DNA from 4 places in the Streptomyces sp. NPDC100445 genome. Region 3 is predicted to be linked to each of the others. Evidence: riboswitches for the same ligand, from Rfam matches in the RefSeq annotation. Region 3 holds a riboswitch; each other region holds the start of a gene.

Region 1 (3,368 bases), on a different contig from region 3:
CCGCCTTGGCGTCGCACTCCGGCAGCGGCAGCAGCGCGGCCCGCGCCTCCTCCGCGTACCGCACGGTGTCCCGGCGGGCCTGCTCCAGCGCGGGGTGGGCGCGCAGCGCGGTCAGCGCCTCGGCGTGCCGGGCGTCGTCGCTGAGGTCGGAGTCGAGCAGCGCGCACAGGGCGACGTCCTCGGACCGGCCCAGCCGGGCGGCGCGCTCGCGCAGCCGGAGCACGGGGAGGGTGGGGATGCCCTCGCGCAGGTCGGTGCCCGGGGTCTTGCCGGACTCGTGGGAGTCGGAGGCGATGTCCAGGACGTCGTCGGCGAGCTGGAAGGCGACCCCGAGCCGTTCGCCGTACTGGGTGAGGACGTCGACGACCCGCTCGTCGGCGCCGGACATCATCGCGCCGAACCGGCAGGCGACCGCGACCAGGGAGCCCGTCTTGCCGCCGAGCACGTCCAGGTAGTGCTCGACCGGGTCGCGGCCGTCCGAGGGACCCGCGGTCTCCAGGATCTGGCCGGTGACCAGCCGTTCGAACGCGAGGGCCTGCACCCGGACCGCCTCGGGGCCGAGGTCGGCGAGGATCTGGGAGGCGCGGGCGAAGAGGAAGTCGCCGGTGAGGACCGCGACGGAGTTGCCCCAGCGCGTGTTGGCGCTGGCCACGCCGCGCCGCACGGTCGCCTCGTCCATGACGTCGTCGTGGTACAGCGTGGCCAGGTGGGTCAGCTCCACGACCACGGCGGACGGTACGACACCGGGCGCGTAGGGGTCGCCGAACTGCGCCGCGAGCATGACGAGCAGCGGCCGGAACCGCTTCCCGCCGGCCCGTACGAGGTGCTGCGCGGCCTCCGTGATGAACGGGACCTCGCTCTTGGTGGCCTCGAGCAAGCCTTCCTCGACAGCCGTCAATCCGGCCTGGACATCGGCTTCCAGAGCCTGGTCCCGCACGCTCAGCCCGAACGGCCCGACGACGGTCACGAGGGGTCTCCTGTCTGCTGCTGTCTGCTGGCGATCACACGGTTTGTCGATAGGTCGCTGCCCTCACTCAACTCAGCGTATCCGGTCCTCTTTCGATCACCGCTAGCGCCCACCGGTCCAGCCCGGGCGGTATCGGACCAGAACGGGCGCGAGTGTGATCGGATGGTAAGAACGGACATTTATCGACTTAACCGTAATTCGGTTATTCTTTCGTGACCTCTCCGAACTCCGGCCCGCCACCTTTCGGCCACGCCCACCGAGAGGCGGCAATGACGCGGACCCCCACCCCGCCTTCCCCGGCCCGGACCCCCCGGGGTCGAGAATCCGCCGATTCCCTCTTGTCTGTTTTGGAATGATTTGCCATTTCGTGAATTGGGTCACGCGCCCGTTCCGCAGCCCTACCGGGCACGGCCCGCCCGAACCCTTGCGCCGTAGGCGAGTTGAGGATTGGCGACCGCAAAGGATCAAGCACCCCATACGGCGTCGATCAAGGTCAAACGGTGCGATGTGTGAATCCGGCACTTGTTCCCGACATGTGCTCTCGCATACGTTCCCGGCCGTCGGGCGGACGCCTAATCCTGCCGCCGCCCGCATAACCCATCGACGAACCCATTCGTACGGCAGGAGCGGGGGACCCAGGTAAGCCGCCGGTCCGGAACGGCACACGCCGCACCGGGACGGCTAGGGGTGAAGCCGTGCCTCCTCCAGGGCACGGCCGGGCGCCTCCCCGCCCGAACCCGACAGCTCACCTCGCAGGCGACGGAGAGGAACACCCCCATGTCTGCCGCCGCTCAGCCCCGCCGTACCCGCACCAGCCGCCTCGTCCGCGTCCTCACCGCCGCGGGCACCGGCGCCGTCGTCCTCGCCCTGCCGCTCATCGGCGCCACCGGCGCCGCCGCGGCCACCACCACCGCCGCCCCGGCCGCCGCCACCACCCCGGCCGGCTACCCGAACAACCTCGACGGCTGGATCCGCGAGTCGCTCGCGATCATGGCCCAGAAGGGCATCCCGGGCACCTACAACGGCATCTACCGCAACATCATCCGCGAGTCGTCGGGCAACCCGGCCGCCATCAACCTGTGGGACTCCAACGCGGCCGCCGGCATCCCCTCCAAGGGGCTGCTCCAGGTCATCGACCCCACCTTCAAGGCCTACCACGTGGCCGGCACGTCGTTCGACATCTACGACCCGGTCGCGAACATCACCGCCGCGTGCAACTACGCGGCCGCGCGGTACGGCTCGATCGACAACGTCTTCGGCGCGTACTGACCGGCACCGGCGGCCGACGCCGCCGGCCTCCCGGCCCACCCGGTCGGCCGACCCTCCCGGTCAGCCGGCCGGGAACAGTCTCTCGAGGACGACGGCGACGCCGTCGTCCTCGTTGGACGAGGTGACCTCGTCCGCGATGGCCCTCAGTTCGGGGTGGGCACCGGCCATCGCGACGCCGTGGCCCGCCCACCGGAACATCGGGATGTCGTTGGGCATGTCCCCGAACGCGACGGCCCGTTCGGCGGCGACCCCCAGCCGCTCGGCGGCCAGCGCGAGCCCCGTCGCCTTGGTCACCCCGCTCGGCTGGAGCTCCACGGTCCCCGGCCCCGACATCGTGACCGTCGCCAGCGAGCCCACCGCCGCGCGGGCCACGGCCGCCAGCTCGTCGTCGGACAGGACGGGGTGCCGCAGCAGCACCTTGCTGATCGGCGCCCGCCACAGGTCGTCCCGCCGGCCGACCCGCAGCGCGGGCAGCGTCGGACGGGGCATGCGGTAGCCGGGCTCGACGAGCGTGAGCCCATCCACGCCGTCCTGGTCGACCGCCGCGAAGACCTGCCCCACCTCCGCCTCGATCTTGCCGAGCGCGGTCTCCGCCAGTTCCCGGTCCAGCCGGACCGACCACAGCAGGCGGTCGGTCCCGGCGTCGTAGAGCTGCGCGCCCTGCCCGCACACCGCGAGGCCCGCGCGGCCGAGGCCCGCCAGGAGCGGCCGTACCCGCGGCGCCGGCCGGCCCGTCACCACCAGATGCCGGGCGCCGGCCCGCGCCACCCGCGCGAGCGCGGCCACAGACCGGTCGGAGACGGTGTCGTCGTCGCGCAGCAGCGTCCCGTCCAGGTCGGTGGCGATCAGGTCGTACGCGGGGGTGGGTGCCATGATCAGAGAATACGGACCGCCCGGCCCGCCGACTCACCTGCTCCCGCAGGCACTTGCCCGCTGACCGGGCCCCGGCCGGCACCGGCGCGGCGGGGTCAGCCGTGGGCCGCCGCCAGGTGTCTCGCCAGGCGCGGGGAGGCGAACTCCGTGCCGCAGACGAACCGCATCACCGGGCCGTACGACGACGCCGCCGGCAGACCGGTGAAGTACAGGCCCGGCACGGAGGAGACGCAGCCGGGGCCGAGCCTCGGCGCACCGC
Region 2 (3,368 bases), on a different contig from region 3:
GGCCACCACGTCAACACCCTGAAGATCGGCGTGAAGCTGGCCCTGCTGATCGTGATCCTCGGGCTGGTCTACGTCAAGCGGGACGAGGAGCGGATCGACAAGGGCCAGTTCGCACTGGTCGGTCTCCTGACCACGGCCAACATCTTCATCGCCGTGCTCTGGACCTGATCACCGGTTCGTGTGGCCGGGCCACGCGGACCCCGGGGTTCAGACCGGCCGCACCACGCTGTGGACGGCCGACGTGCCGACGGAGGAGACCGGCTCCTCACGGACGTACGCGCCCGGCCTGGGGGCGTGGATCATCATGCCGTCGCCCGTGTAGAGCCCGACGTGGCGGTGGTCGTCGTGGAAGAGGACGAGATCGCCGGGGCGGGCGTCGGCCGGCGGGACCCTGGTGCCGGCGGCGGCCTGCCCGGGAGCGGTACGCGGCAAGGTGACGCCGGCGGACTTCCAGGCGGCCTGGACCAGGCCCGAGCAGTCGTAGGAGCCTGGCCCGGCGGCACCCCACACGCACGGTGCGCCCAGCTGGGCCCGGGCGAAGGCGACGGCCTTCCCTGCCTTGGCCGCGTCCGTGCCGGACGGCGCGGAGCCCGGGACGGTCCGCCGGGCCAGCAGCACGCGCGCGTGGGCGAGCTTCCGCTGCACGGCCGCCTTCACCGCCTTCGGGTCCCTCGGCCCCCGAGCGGCGACCTCCGGCCCGCTGCTCCCGGACGGCGCGACGGCCACGCCCTCGCCCCGCACGACGGCGTTCACGACCGGTGCCGGTGCCGCATGGGTGAGCGGTGCGACGGTGCCCACGGGGGCCGGGGCCATGACACCGCCGTCCCAGCCGGGCGCCACGGCGGCCCTGCCGTGCGCCGGGGCCGCGACACCCGCGCCGGTGGTGGGCGCGGGGCTCCCCATCTGCGTGGACGGGGACGGTGCCCGGTCCGGAGCGGGCGTGGTGTGGTGCTGGGCGGTGGGGGCCGCGGCCGGAGGGGCCGGCACGCTGCCGCGGGGGGTCGGGACGGCGCGGGCCCGGGCCGCGCGCCGGGCGACCTCGTCACGCAGCCGCTGGAGGCTGTCGGCCCGCCGCCCTGGGGCACCGGCCGGTTCCTCCGTCACCGCGGCGGTCGCGGTCGCCGAGTCCGCGCGGCGGTAGAGGTCGTCGATCTTGCGTTCGACCTCCTCCGGGCTCGGCCTGCCGTGCCCGGCCCCGGGCAGGGTCTCCGCGGTCTGGGAGAGCACGGCGAGGGAGGTGAGCGCGGCGGTGGCGAGAGCGGGGGTGCGGACGCCCGCCCCCGGGGTCCCGCCGGGGCGCGGCTTGCGGTGCGACGCCAAGGGAGGCGACTCCTTCCTAGCTGCCGCCTACCGGGTTAGCTGTCGGGTTCGGGCGGACGGAAGGGTTGCCCTACGGCGTCGTCCCGGGCGGGAGTCGGCCGATTCACCCCAGGATTCGGTGGGTCCCCGGCTCCGGGTGCCGCGCAGGGGCACGCCGGACTCGGCGGAGGCCGCGCGGCCCGGCGACGTTCGCCGGAGGGGGGTCGTGCGGCCTGACGGCAACCTAGCCAACTCGTGTGTCTTCTGTGAAGGTTGGTGCGCAGTATGTCCGATACATTTCCGTGACCTCGTGGCGCACGCGCATCCGTGTGACCAGGTGCTTCCGGTGCGTGAGGGGAGGTGGGGCGCTCGTGTGGCGAACATCGGTTCCCGGGACGGTGACCGGTTGTCGGTGGGGCGCCCTAGACTCGGAGAGCGATGAGCAGCCTCTTTGACGACAGCTTCCTGGCGGACCTCCAGCCCCCGCGCGGGCACGACGAGGAGCTTCCGCCGCCGCCCGAGCACGACCACGCTCCGGAGCCCGTCCCGGACGATCTGTTCGGCGGGAAGTTCGACGTGCCGCCGGACCGGGACTCCCACTACCGCGACGGCGCCCCGCGCCCCGTGATCGACGCGGCGGCGCTCCTGGAGGGGCTGAACGAGAACCAGCGCGCCGCCGTCGTGCACGCCGGTTCCCCGCTGCTCATCGTCGCCGGCGCCGGTTCCGGCAAGACCCGGGTGCTGACTCACCGCATCGCCCACCTGCTGGCCGAGCGGAGTGTCCACCCGGGGCAGATCCTCGCGATCACCTTCACCAACAAGGCCGCGGGCGAGATGAAGGAGCGCGTGGAGCAGCTCGTCGGCCCGCGCGCCCACGCGATGTGGGTGATGACGTTCCACAGCGCGTGCGTGCGGATCCTGCGCCGCGAGTCGAAGAAGCTGGGCTTCACCTCGTCGTTCTCGATCTACGACGCGGCCGACAGCAAGCGCCTGATGGCCCTGGTCTGCCGGGATCTGGAACTCGACCCCAAGCGCTACCCGCCCAAGTCCTTCAGCGCCAAGATCAGCAACCTCAAGAACGAGCTGATCGACGAGGAGGACTTCGCCGCCCGGGCCACCGACGGCTTCGAGAAGACCCTCGCCCAGGCGTACGCGCTCTACCAGTCGCGGCTGCGCGAGGCCAACGCCCTCGACTTCGACGACCTGATCATGACGACGGTCAACCTGCTGCGCGCCTTCCCGGACGTCGCCGAGCACTACCACCGCCGCTTCCGGCACGTTCTGGTCGACGAGTACCAGGACACCAACCACGCCCAGTACGCGCTGGTGCGCGAGCTGGTCGGGACGGGCGAGCGGGCCGCCGCGGACGCCGGCGTGCCGCCCGGCGAGGGGGACCTGCCCCCCGCCGAGCTGTGCGTCGTGGGCGACGCGGACCAGTCGATCTACGCCTTCCGGGGTGCGACGATCCGCAACATCCTCCAGTTCGAGGAGGACTACCCGAACGCGACGACGATCCTGCTGGAGCAGAACTACCGCTCCACGCAGACGATCCTGTCCGCCGCCAACGCGGTCATCGAGCGCAACGAGTCACGCCGTCCGAAGAATCTGTGGACCAACGCCGGCCACGGCGCCCGGATCACCGGCTACGTCGCCGACACCGAGCACGACGAGGCGCAGTTCGTCGCGGACGAGATAGACCGGCTCACCGACGCGGGCGAGGCACGCGCCGGGGACGTCGCCGTCTTCTACCGCACCAACGCCCAGTCCCGTGTCTTCGAAGAGGTCTTCATCCGGGTCGGCCTGCCGTACAAGGTCGTCGGCGGCGTCCGCTTCTACGAGCGCAAGGAGGTCCGGGACGTCCTGGCCTACCTGCGCGTGCTCGCCAACCCGGAGGACTCGGTGCCGCTGCGCCGCATCCTCAACGTGCCCAAGCGGGGCATCGGCGACCGTGCGGAGGCCATGGTCGACGCCCTCGCCCAGCGGGAGAAGATCAGCTTCCCGCAGGCCCTGAAGCGGGTCGACGAGGCGTACGGCATGGCCGCGCGGTCGACGAACGCCGTGAAGCGGTT
Region 3 (3,368 bases):
CGTACTTCTGGGCCGTACCGGCGCGGGCGCTGTCGACGGTCGTACCGGGGCGGTACTTGCCGGTGAGGAAGCCCGCGGCGAGGGAGAAGTACGGGACGGCGGCCAGGTTCTCGCGGGCGGCGAGGTCCTGGAGCGGGCCCTCGTACGTGTCGCGGGAGACCAGGTTGTAGTGGGGCTGGAGGGCGACGTAGCGGGCCAGGCCCTCGCGGTCGGAGTGGTCGAGGGAGGCCCGCAGGCGCTCGGGGCTGATGTTGGAGGCGGCGATGTGCCGGACCTTACCCGCCTTCACCAGGTCGTCGAGGGCGCCGATGATCTCCTCGACCGGCACCTCGGGCTGGTCGAAGTGGGTGTAGTAGAGGTCGATGCGGTCGGTGTCCAGCCGGCGCAGCGAGGCGTCGGCGGCGGCCTTGATGTTGGCCGCGGACAGGCCCCGGTACTCGGGGTGCTGGCTGACCTTGGTGGCGATGACGACGTCGTCGCGGTTGCCGCGGGCCTTGACCCACCTGCCGATGATCGTCTCCGACTCCCCGCCCCGGTTGCCCTCGATCCAGGCGGAGTAGGAGTCGGCGGTGTCGACGAAGTTGCCGCCGACGGCCGCGTAGGCGTCGAGGACGGCGAAGGAGGTCTGCTCGTCGGCGGTCCAGCCGAAGACGTTGCCACCGAGGGCGAGCGGGAAGACCCGGAGGTCGGAGGAGCCGAGTGTGCGCGGTGATGTCAGTGAGGTCATACGTCACTACAACGCCGGCGGCGGGAGATCACATCCCGGGGCCGGCGCCGAGTTCCCGCGGGATGCCGCTCAGGGGGTGAGGCCCTTGCCCCGCAGCCAGGTCATCGGGTCGGTGCCGGTGGCCTGGCCGCCGGGGTGGACCTCCAGGTGCAGGTGCGGGCCGGTGACGTTGCCGGTGGCGCCGACGCGGCCGATGACCTCGCCGGTGGTGACCTTCTGGCCGGCCGTGACGTTGATCGAGGACTGGTGGCAGAACCACAGCTCGGTGCCGTCGTCGAGGGTGAGGACCGTCCGGTAGCCGTAGGAGCCGGCCCAGCCCGCCTCGGTGACCGTGCCGCCGTGGATCGCCTTGATGAGCGTGCCGGTGGGGGCGGCGAAGTCGAGGCCGGTGTGGTGGCCGGAGGACCACATGCTGCCGGCCTCGCCGAACGTCGAGGTGATCGTGTACGAGGAGGTGGGCAGCGTGTACTGCCCGGCGAGCTTCGCCTGCTCGGCCCGGCGCTTCTCCTCGGCCAGCTTCGCGGCCTTCTTCGCCGCCTCCTTCTCGGCGGCGGCCTCGGCCTTGCTCTTGGCCTCGGCCGCGTGCGCGGCGGCTTCCTCCTCGGCCCGGGCGGCGCCGGCCGCGCTCTGCCGCTCGGCGCTGGCGAGCGCGGCGGCGGTGGCCCTGCTCTCGGCCTGGCCCTGCTGCCGCTCGGCCTGGGCCAGGATCCGGGTGCGCAGGGCCTCGCCCGCGTCGGTGCCCGCGTGGTCGTCGGCGACGCCGACAGCGCTGAGCGCGGTCGTGGCCGTGGCCGTCTCCGGCGCCTCGGTGGCGGTGCCGCCGAAGAGGGAGCCGACGGAAGGCATCTCCGGCAGGTCGGGCAGGTCGGGCAGGGAGATGGAGACCGGCGGCTTGCCCGTGTTGGCGCTGGCCATGCCGCCGGCGCCGACCGCGGCGATCACGCCGACGCCGAGGACGGTGGAGCTGCGCGCGAAGCCGCCGCGCTGCTTGGCGACGCGGTGCCGGCCGCGGACCGGGACGACGGAGTCCTCGGTGGGGTTCCACTCCTCCCAGGGGCCCTCGTCGGCCCGGCGGTCGCCGTAGCCGAAGGTCTCGCCCTCGCGCTGGGCGGGCGGGAACGGGGTGCTGGGGGCAGGCCGGTTGGACGCCACGCGGGCGCGCTCCTTTCCTTCCGCCGCCTACCGGGTTAGCTGACGGGTTCGGAGCGGGAAGGTCTCCTACGCGCGTATACCGGGCGTGGACCCGCATGGGTTCCACGGCGGCATTCGCGAGATTCACCCCAGGGTGGTGGTTCCCCGGTTCCCTTGCGGGATTCGGCGCGTGCGCACGGAGCCGTCGCTGGTGACGGCTGGGACGACCGCGCTGCGTTATCGAACGTTAATAGACCTGCCAGTCACTTTCCAAGCCGTCTCGTCTTGATCGTTGACGTTTCCGTCCGGGGATCAATCGGTCAAGATGCCTGCACAACGGGCGAGTTGGCCGAGGTACAGGAGTCACTCGCACGTTTGATGGTGACTCGGTCGTCATCGCACAGCTCCCCCGTCATCACTCAGAGCGACGACGACAGGGGGGCGCGGGGAACCGATGTGCATCGCACCCCGTGGATGGCGTACAGTAGAGACACAACGACGCGGGGTGGAGCAGCTCGGTAGCTCGCTGGGCTCATAACCCAGAGGTCGCAGGTTCAAATCCTGTCCCCGCTACTGAAGACTCAGGGCCGGAATCCATTGGATTCCGGCCCTGAGTGCTGTCAGGCGAGCAGATGCCCGTTCGGCGCCTTGGCCAGCGCCTCCAGCTCCGGCAGTACGACGACCCGGGCGCCCGCGCCGGTCAGCACACCCGAGCCGTCGGCGCCCGCGACGAACGTGTCGGGCTCGCGCCACGCCGTGACCACCCGGCGCACCCCGGCGCGCAGGATCAGCTCGGCGCAGGGCGTGGGCCGCGAGGCGCGGCGGGCGCACGGTTCGAGGCTGCTGTAGACCGTGGCGCCGGGCAGGCGCGGGTCGGCCGGGTCGGTCTTCGCGAGGGCCGCCTCCTCCGCGTGGACCAGGGCGTCGTCGCCCTCCCGGGAGTGGCCCCGGGCCAGCTCCGTACCGTCCGCGGCGACCACGACCGCGCCCACGCTGAAGGCGGTCCGGGACGGCGGGCACAGCGCGGCCAGCTCGCAGGCGGCGCGCAGCCAGTGGCGGTCGGCGGGGACGGGGACCGGGCCGGCGCCGGGAGCCGTGGGCTCGTAGCGCATCAGGACGACGTCCTCGATGCGCCGGGTGTCGGTCAGACGCAGGCGACCGCCCTGGTAGGCGCCGGGGCCGAACAGGCGCGGGGCCGCGGGGTCGCCGACGAGGAGCGGGGCGAGGACGAGCTGGAGTTCGTCGGCGAGGTCCTGCCGGAGCAGCTGCGTGTGGACCTGCCCGCCGCCCTCGACCATCAGGCGCCCCACGCCCCGCACGTCGTGCAGGTGCTCCAGCAGGGCCCGCCAGTCCAGCGCGGGCCCGAGCGGTACGACGTCGGCGGTGCCGCCGAGGAGACGGGCGGCCCGGGCGGCGCCGTCGTCGGTGGTGTAGACGAGTTTGTCGCCGCCGGTGTGCCAGAAGTGGGCGCCGGGGTCCAGGTCGCCGGAGGCCGTGACGGTGACCTTCA
Region 4 (3,368 bases), on a different contig from region 3:
ACGTCCAGGGCCAGCGCGATCTGCTCGCCGGGGGTGTAGCCGGCCTCCTTGATCGCCTCGAGGATGAGGTCGAGGGCCTCGCGGTTGGAGCCGAGGTTCGGGGCGAAGCCGCCCTCGTCGCCGAGACCGGTGGACAGGCCCTTGTTCTTCAGGACCTTCTTCAGGGTGTGGTAGACCTCGGCACCCCAGCGCAGGGCCTCGGAGAAGGACTCCGCGCCGATCGGGGCGATCATGAACTCCTGGATGTCCACGTTGGAGTCGGCGTGCGAGCCGCCGTTCAGGATGTTCATCATCGGCACCGGCAGCAGGTGCGCGTTCGGGCCGCCCAGGTAGCGGAAGAGCGGCAGGTCGCTGGCCTCGGAGGCGGCGTGGGCGACGGCGAGCGAGACGCCGAGGATGGCGTTGGCGCCGAGGGAGCCCTTGTTGTCGGTGGCGTCCAGGTCGAACATGGCCTGGTCGATGAGGCGCTGCTCGGTGGCGTCGTAGCCGACCAGCTCGGGGCCGATCTGCTCGATCACGGCGAGGACGGCCTTCTCGACGCCCTTGCCCTGGTACCGGTTGGGGTCACCGTCGCGCAGCTCGATGGCCTCGAAGGCGCCCGTCGAGGCGCCGGACGGGACGGCGGCACGACCCGTGCTGCCGTCGTCGAGGCCGACCTCGACCTCGACCGTGGGGTTGCCTCGGGAGTCCAGGATTTCCCGGGCTACGACGACGTCGATGGACGGCACGAGCATCTCCTTCTTGGATGTGACGCTGGAAGTGCGGGGCTGTGTGCCTTACGGCTGTGCCTTGCGACTAGAGCCTAACCGTCTCCGGGGCGCCGGCCACCGACCGACCGCCCCGTGGACAAGGCGACCGTACCTTTTGTTTCAGGTCGAAACAAAGGGGGTCGGGGAAACCCGGCCGGATACAACGGGGAGACCCGGCCGGAGAGAGGGGACCGGCGGCAGCGAAAAACCCCGCCCCGGCGCGTACGGGGGAACGCGCGCCGGGGCGGGGAGTCCGTGGGGACGGGGGCGCCCCCGCGCCGGACCCCCGGCACGCGGGCCGGGGGCGGGAGGGGGCTGTGGCTCCGCGCGGAGCCGGGGGGTCACTTCAGGTGGAGCTGCTGACCCGGGTAGATGAGGTTGGCGTCCTCGACGATGTCCTTGTTCAGCCGGAACAGCTTCTCCCAGCCGCCCTGCACGTGCTTCGCGGCGGCGATGGAGCTGAGGGTGTCGCCGGTGACGACCTTGTACTCGCCGTCGCCCTTCTTGACCTTCTGGCCGGTCGGGGTGGTGACGGTCTTGCTCTTGCTCGGGCTCGGCGTCTGGCTCGGGGCCTGGCTCGGGCTCTTGCTCGCGGAGGTGGCCGGGCGCTCGGCGGAGCGGGAGGCGGCCTGCTGGTCGCTGGAGCGGGTCGTGTCGGTGGTACCGGCCGAACCCGAGGTGGTGGTCGGGGCGGAGCCGCCGGTGGACGCGCCCGACAGGCCCGTGCCGCAGACCGGCCAGGCACCCTTGCCCTGCGCGGCCAGCACCTTCTCGGCGACGGCGATCTGCTGCGCCTTGCCGGCCTTGTCGGCCGTGGCGGCGTACTGCGTGCCGCCGTACGCGGCCCAGGTGGAGGCGGAGAACTGGAGACCGCCGTAGTAACCGTTGCCGGTGTTGATGGCCCAGTTGCCGCCGGACTCGCACTGGGCGACGGTGTCCCACTCGGAGGTGGTGGCGGCGGAGGCGGTGCCGGTCGCCATCAGCGGGGCGGCGACGGCGGCGCCGGTGACACCGGCGAGCGTGATGGCCCGGACGGCCTTGGACGGACGACGGTGCTTGCCCTTGGCGGAAAACAGCATGGATCTATCCCCTCACCGACGCCTGCGAGGTGAGCTGTCGGGTTCGGGCCGGTTGAGTTGCCCGGCCGCACCCACGCTGTGCGCGGTGCGGCTTCACCCCCAGCCGGTGCCAGCCTCTTCGACTGCTGGTCCCGGCACTTACCTTGGGTCCCCCGCTCCTGCCTGCGGCGCATGACGCGACGACTGTTCCCGGGCAACCGCTGGCAGGATTCGGCGTTGCGGAAGCCGGGGCCCGTGGTGACGAGCGATCTCGACCGTAGACACGTGATCGCCGGAATTTCAAAGACGATCAAGGCTTCTGAGACTCATCCCACACCTTCGCCAAAACGGACATCAGCCGCGATATGGGGCGTCAACTCCCGCTAGTCGGCGTCCGTTTCGTCCGTGACTTCAAGGGTCTGACCGGCACTGATGTGGTTCGGGTCGGTGCCGATGGCCTTCTTGTTTCCGGTATAGAGCGCGCGCCAGCCCCCGTCGACGTCGAGGGAGTCGGCGATGGACGCGAGGGTGTCGCCCTCACGGACCGTGTAGGTGTCCGGCGCGGGAGAGGCGTGGCGGCCGGAGAGTGCCGGGCTTTGACCGTTTGTCACGTTTTCGTCCGCGTTGGCCCCACGATGGCGCCCGCTCGTGCCGAGACTGCCGGTGTCGACCAGGCTCCAGGAACCGGCGGCCTGCTGAGGGTTGTCCACCTCACCGGCGTCCGGGACGGCCGTGGGCGAGCCGCCGACCCCCCGCGGCGCACCGGCGTCCGGTACGGCGCGCTTGTCGGACTTGGGGGCGTCACTCCCCTTGGACCCGGTCGTCCCGCCGACACCCTTGCCCGGCTTCGCGGTCGGCGTACCCGCCTTGTCCGAGGAGGAGCCGCCCTTCGAACCGGAGTTGGCGGACGAGCCGGTACCGGTGGAGGACGGCGAATCCGGCGAACCGGACGTACCGGAGGCATCGGATGTGTCGTTCGTCCCGTTCGCGCCGTCCGTCCCGGTGGAACCGGTCGGGTCCGGTGTGCCGGACGAGCCCTCGGTGCCGCCGGTGTCACCGGAACCACCGGAGCCGCCGACGCCCGTGTCCACGTCCACCGAGCCCGAGTCGGAGGTCAGCCCGGACAGCAGGGCGCAGGTCGCCCAGGGAGTGGTCCCCCGGCCGGCGAGGATCTTCTCGGCGACGGCGATCTGCTGGGAGCGGCTGGCCTGGTCGGCGCTGGCCGCGTACTCGGTGCCGCCGTATCTGGCCCAGTCGTCCTGCGAGATCTGGAGGCCGCCGAAATATCCGTTGCCGGTGTCCGCGCTCCAGGAGCCGCCGCTCTCGCATTCGGCCACCTTGTCCCACGTGGTGCCGTCGGCCGCGTTGGCGCTCGCGGCGCCGAGGAGCGGAATGGCGATGGCGGAGCCGGTCACGCCGGCCGCCACGAGGAGCGCCGGAGCCTGACGGGGGCGACGGTGTCGGCCGTTCCCGGAGAGCATGCAGAAGCCTTTCGAGCGACAGCTGGACCGGCGCGGCGAAACCGTGCCCGCCGCGCTGAGGGGTGAACGTATCGGCAGAC

The links. Region 3 has a riboswitch for cyclic di-AMP ahead of ACIQVT_RS24375 (M23 family metallopeptidase). Riboswitches for the same ligand answer to the same signal wherever they lie in the genome.
Region 1: linked by a shared signal. The riboswitch ahead of ACIQVT_RS28325 (transglycosylase SLT domain-containing protein) and the one ahead of ACIQVT_RS24375 (M23 family metallopeptidase) in region 3 are both predicted to bind cyclic di-AMP.
Region 2: linked by a shared signal. The riboswitch ahead of ACIQVT_RS27555 (C40 family peptidase) and the one ahead of ACIQVT_RS24375 (M23 family metallopeptidase) in region 3 are both predicted to bind cyclic di-AMP.
Region 4: linked by a shared signal. The riboswitch ahead of ACIQVT_RS15900 (transglycosylase family protein) and the one ahead of ACIQVT_RS24375 (M23 family metallopeptidase) in region 3 are both predicted to bind cyclic di-AMP.

The regions. Positions count from the first base shown of each region.
Region 1 covers NZ_JBIVZV010000013.1:205,181-208,548, forward strand. The annotation lists gene ACIQVT_RS28320 (polyprenyl synthetase family protein) at 1-967, opposite strand, end outside; cyclic di-AMP (ydaO/yuaA leader) riboswitch at 1,559-1,739, shown strand; gene ACIQVT_RS28325 (transglycosylase SLT domain-containing protein) at 1,745-2,236, shown strand; gene ACIQVT_RS28330 (HAD family hydrolase) at 2,297-3,109, opposite strand; gene ACIQVT_RS28335 (FAD-dependent oxidoreductase) at 3,205-3,368, opposite strand, start outside.
Region 2 covers NZ_JBIVZV010000013.1:44,852-48,219, reverse strand. The annotation lists gene ACIQVT_RS27560 (hypothetical protein) at 1-168, shown strand, start outside; gene ACIQVT_RS27555 (C40 family peptidase) at 208-1,320, opposite strand; cyclic di-AMP (ydaO/yuaA leader) riboswitch at 1,329-1,496, opposite strand; gene pcrA (DNA helicase PcrA) at 1,738-3,368, shown strand, end outside.
Region 3 covers NZ_JBIVZV010000010.1:329,472-332,839, reverse strand. The annotation lists gene ACIQVT_RS24380 (aldo/keto reductase) at 1-718, opposite strand, end outside; gene ACIQVT_RS24375 (M23 family metallopeptidase) at 797-1,879, opposite strand; cyclic di-AMP (ydaO/yuaA leader) riboswitch at 1,889-2,057, opposite strand; tRNA gene ACIQVT_RS24370 (tRNA-Met) at 2,358-2,431, shown strand; gene ACIQVT_RS24365 (dihydrofolate reductase family protein) at 2,479-3,368, opposite strand, start outside.
Region 4 covers NZ_JBIVZV010000005.1:394,581-397,948, reverse strand. The annotation lists gene eno (phosphopyruvate hydratase) at 1-728, opposite strand, end outside; gene ACIQVT_RS15900 (transglycosylase family protein) at 1,091-1,828, opposite strand; cyclic di-AMP (ydaO/yuaA leader) riboswitch at 1,833-2,008, opposite strand; gene ACIQVT_RS15895 (transglycosylase family protein) at 2,191-3,288, opposite strand.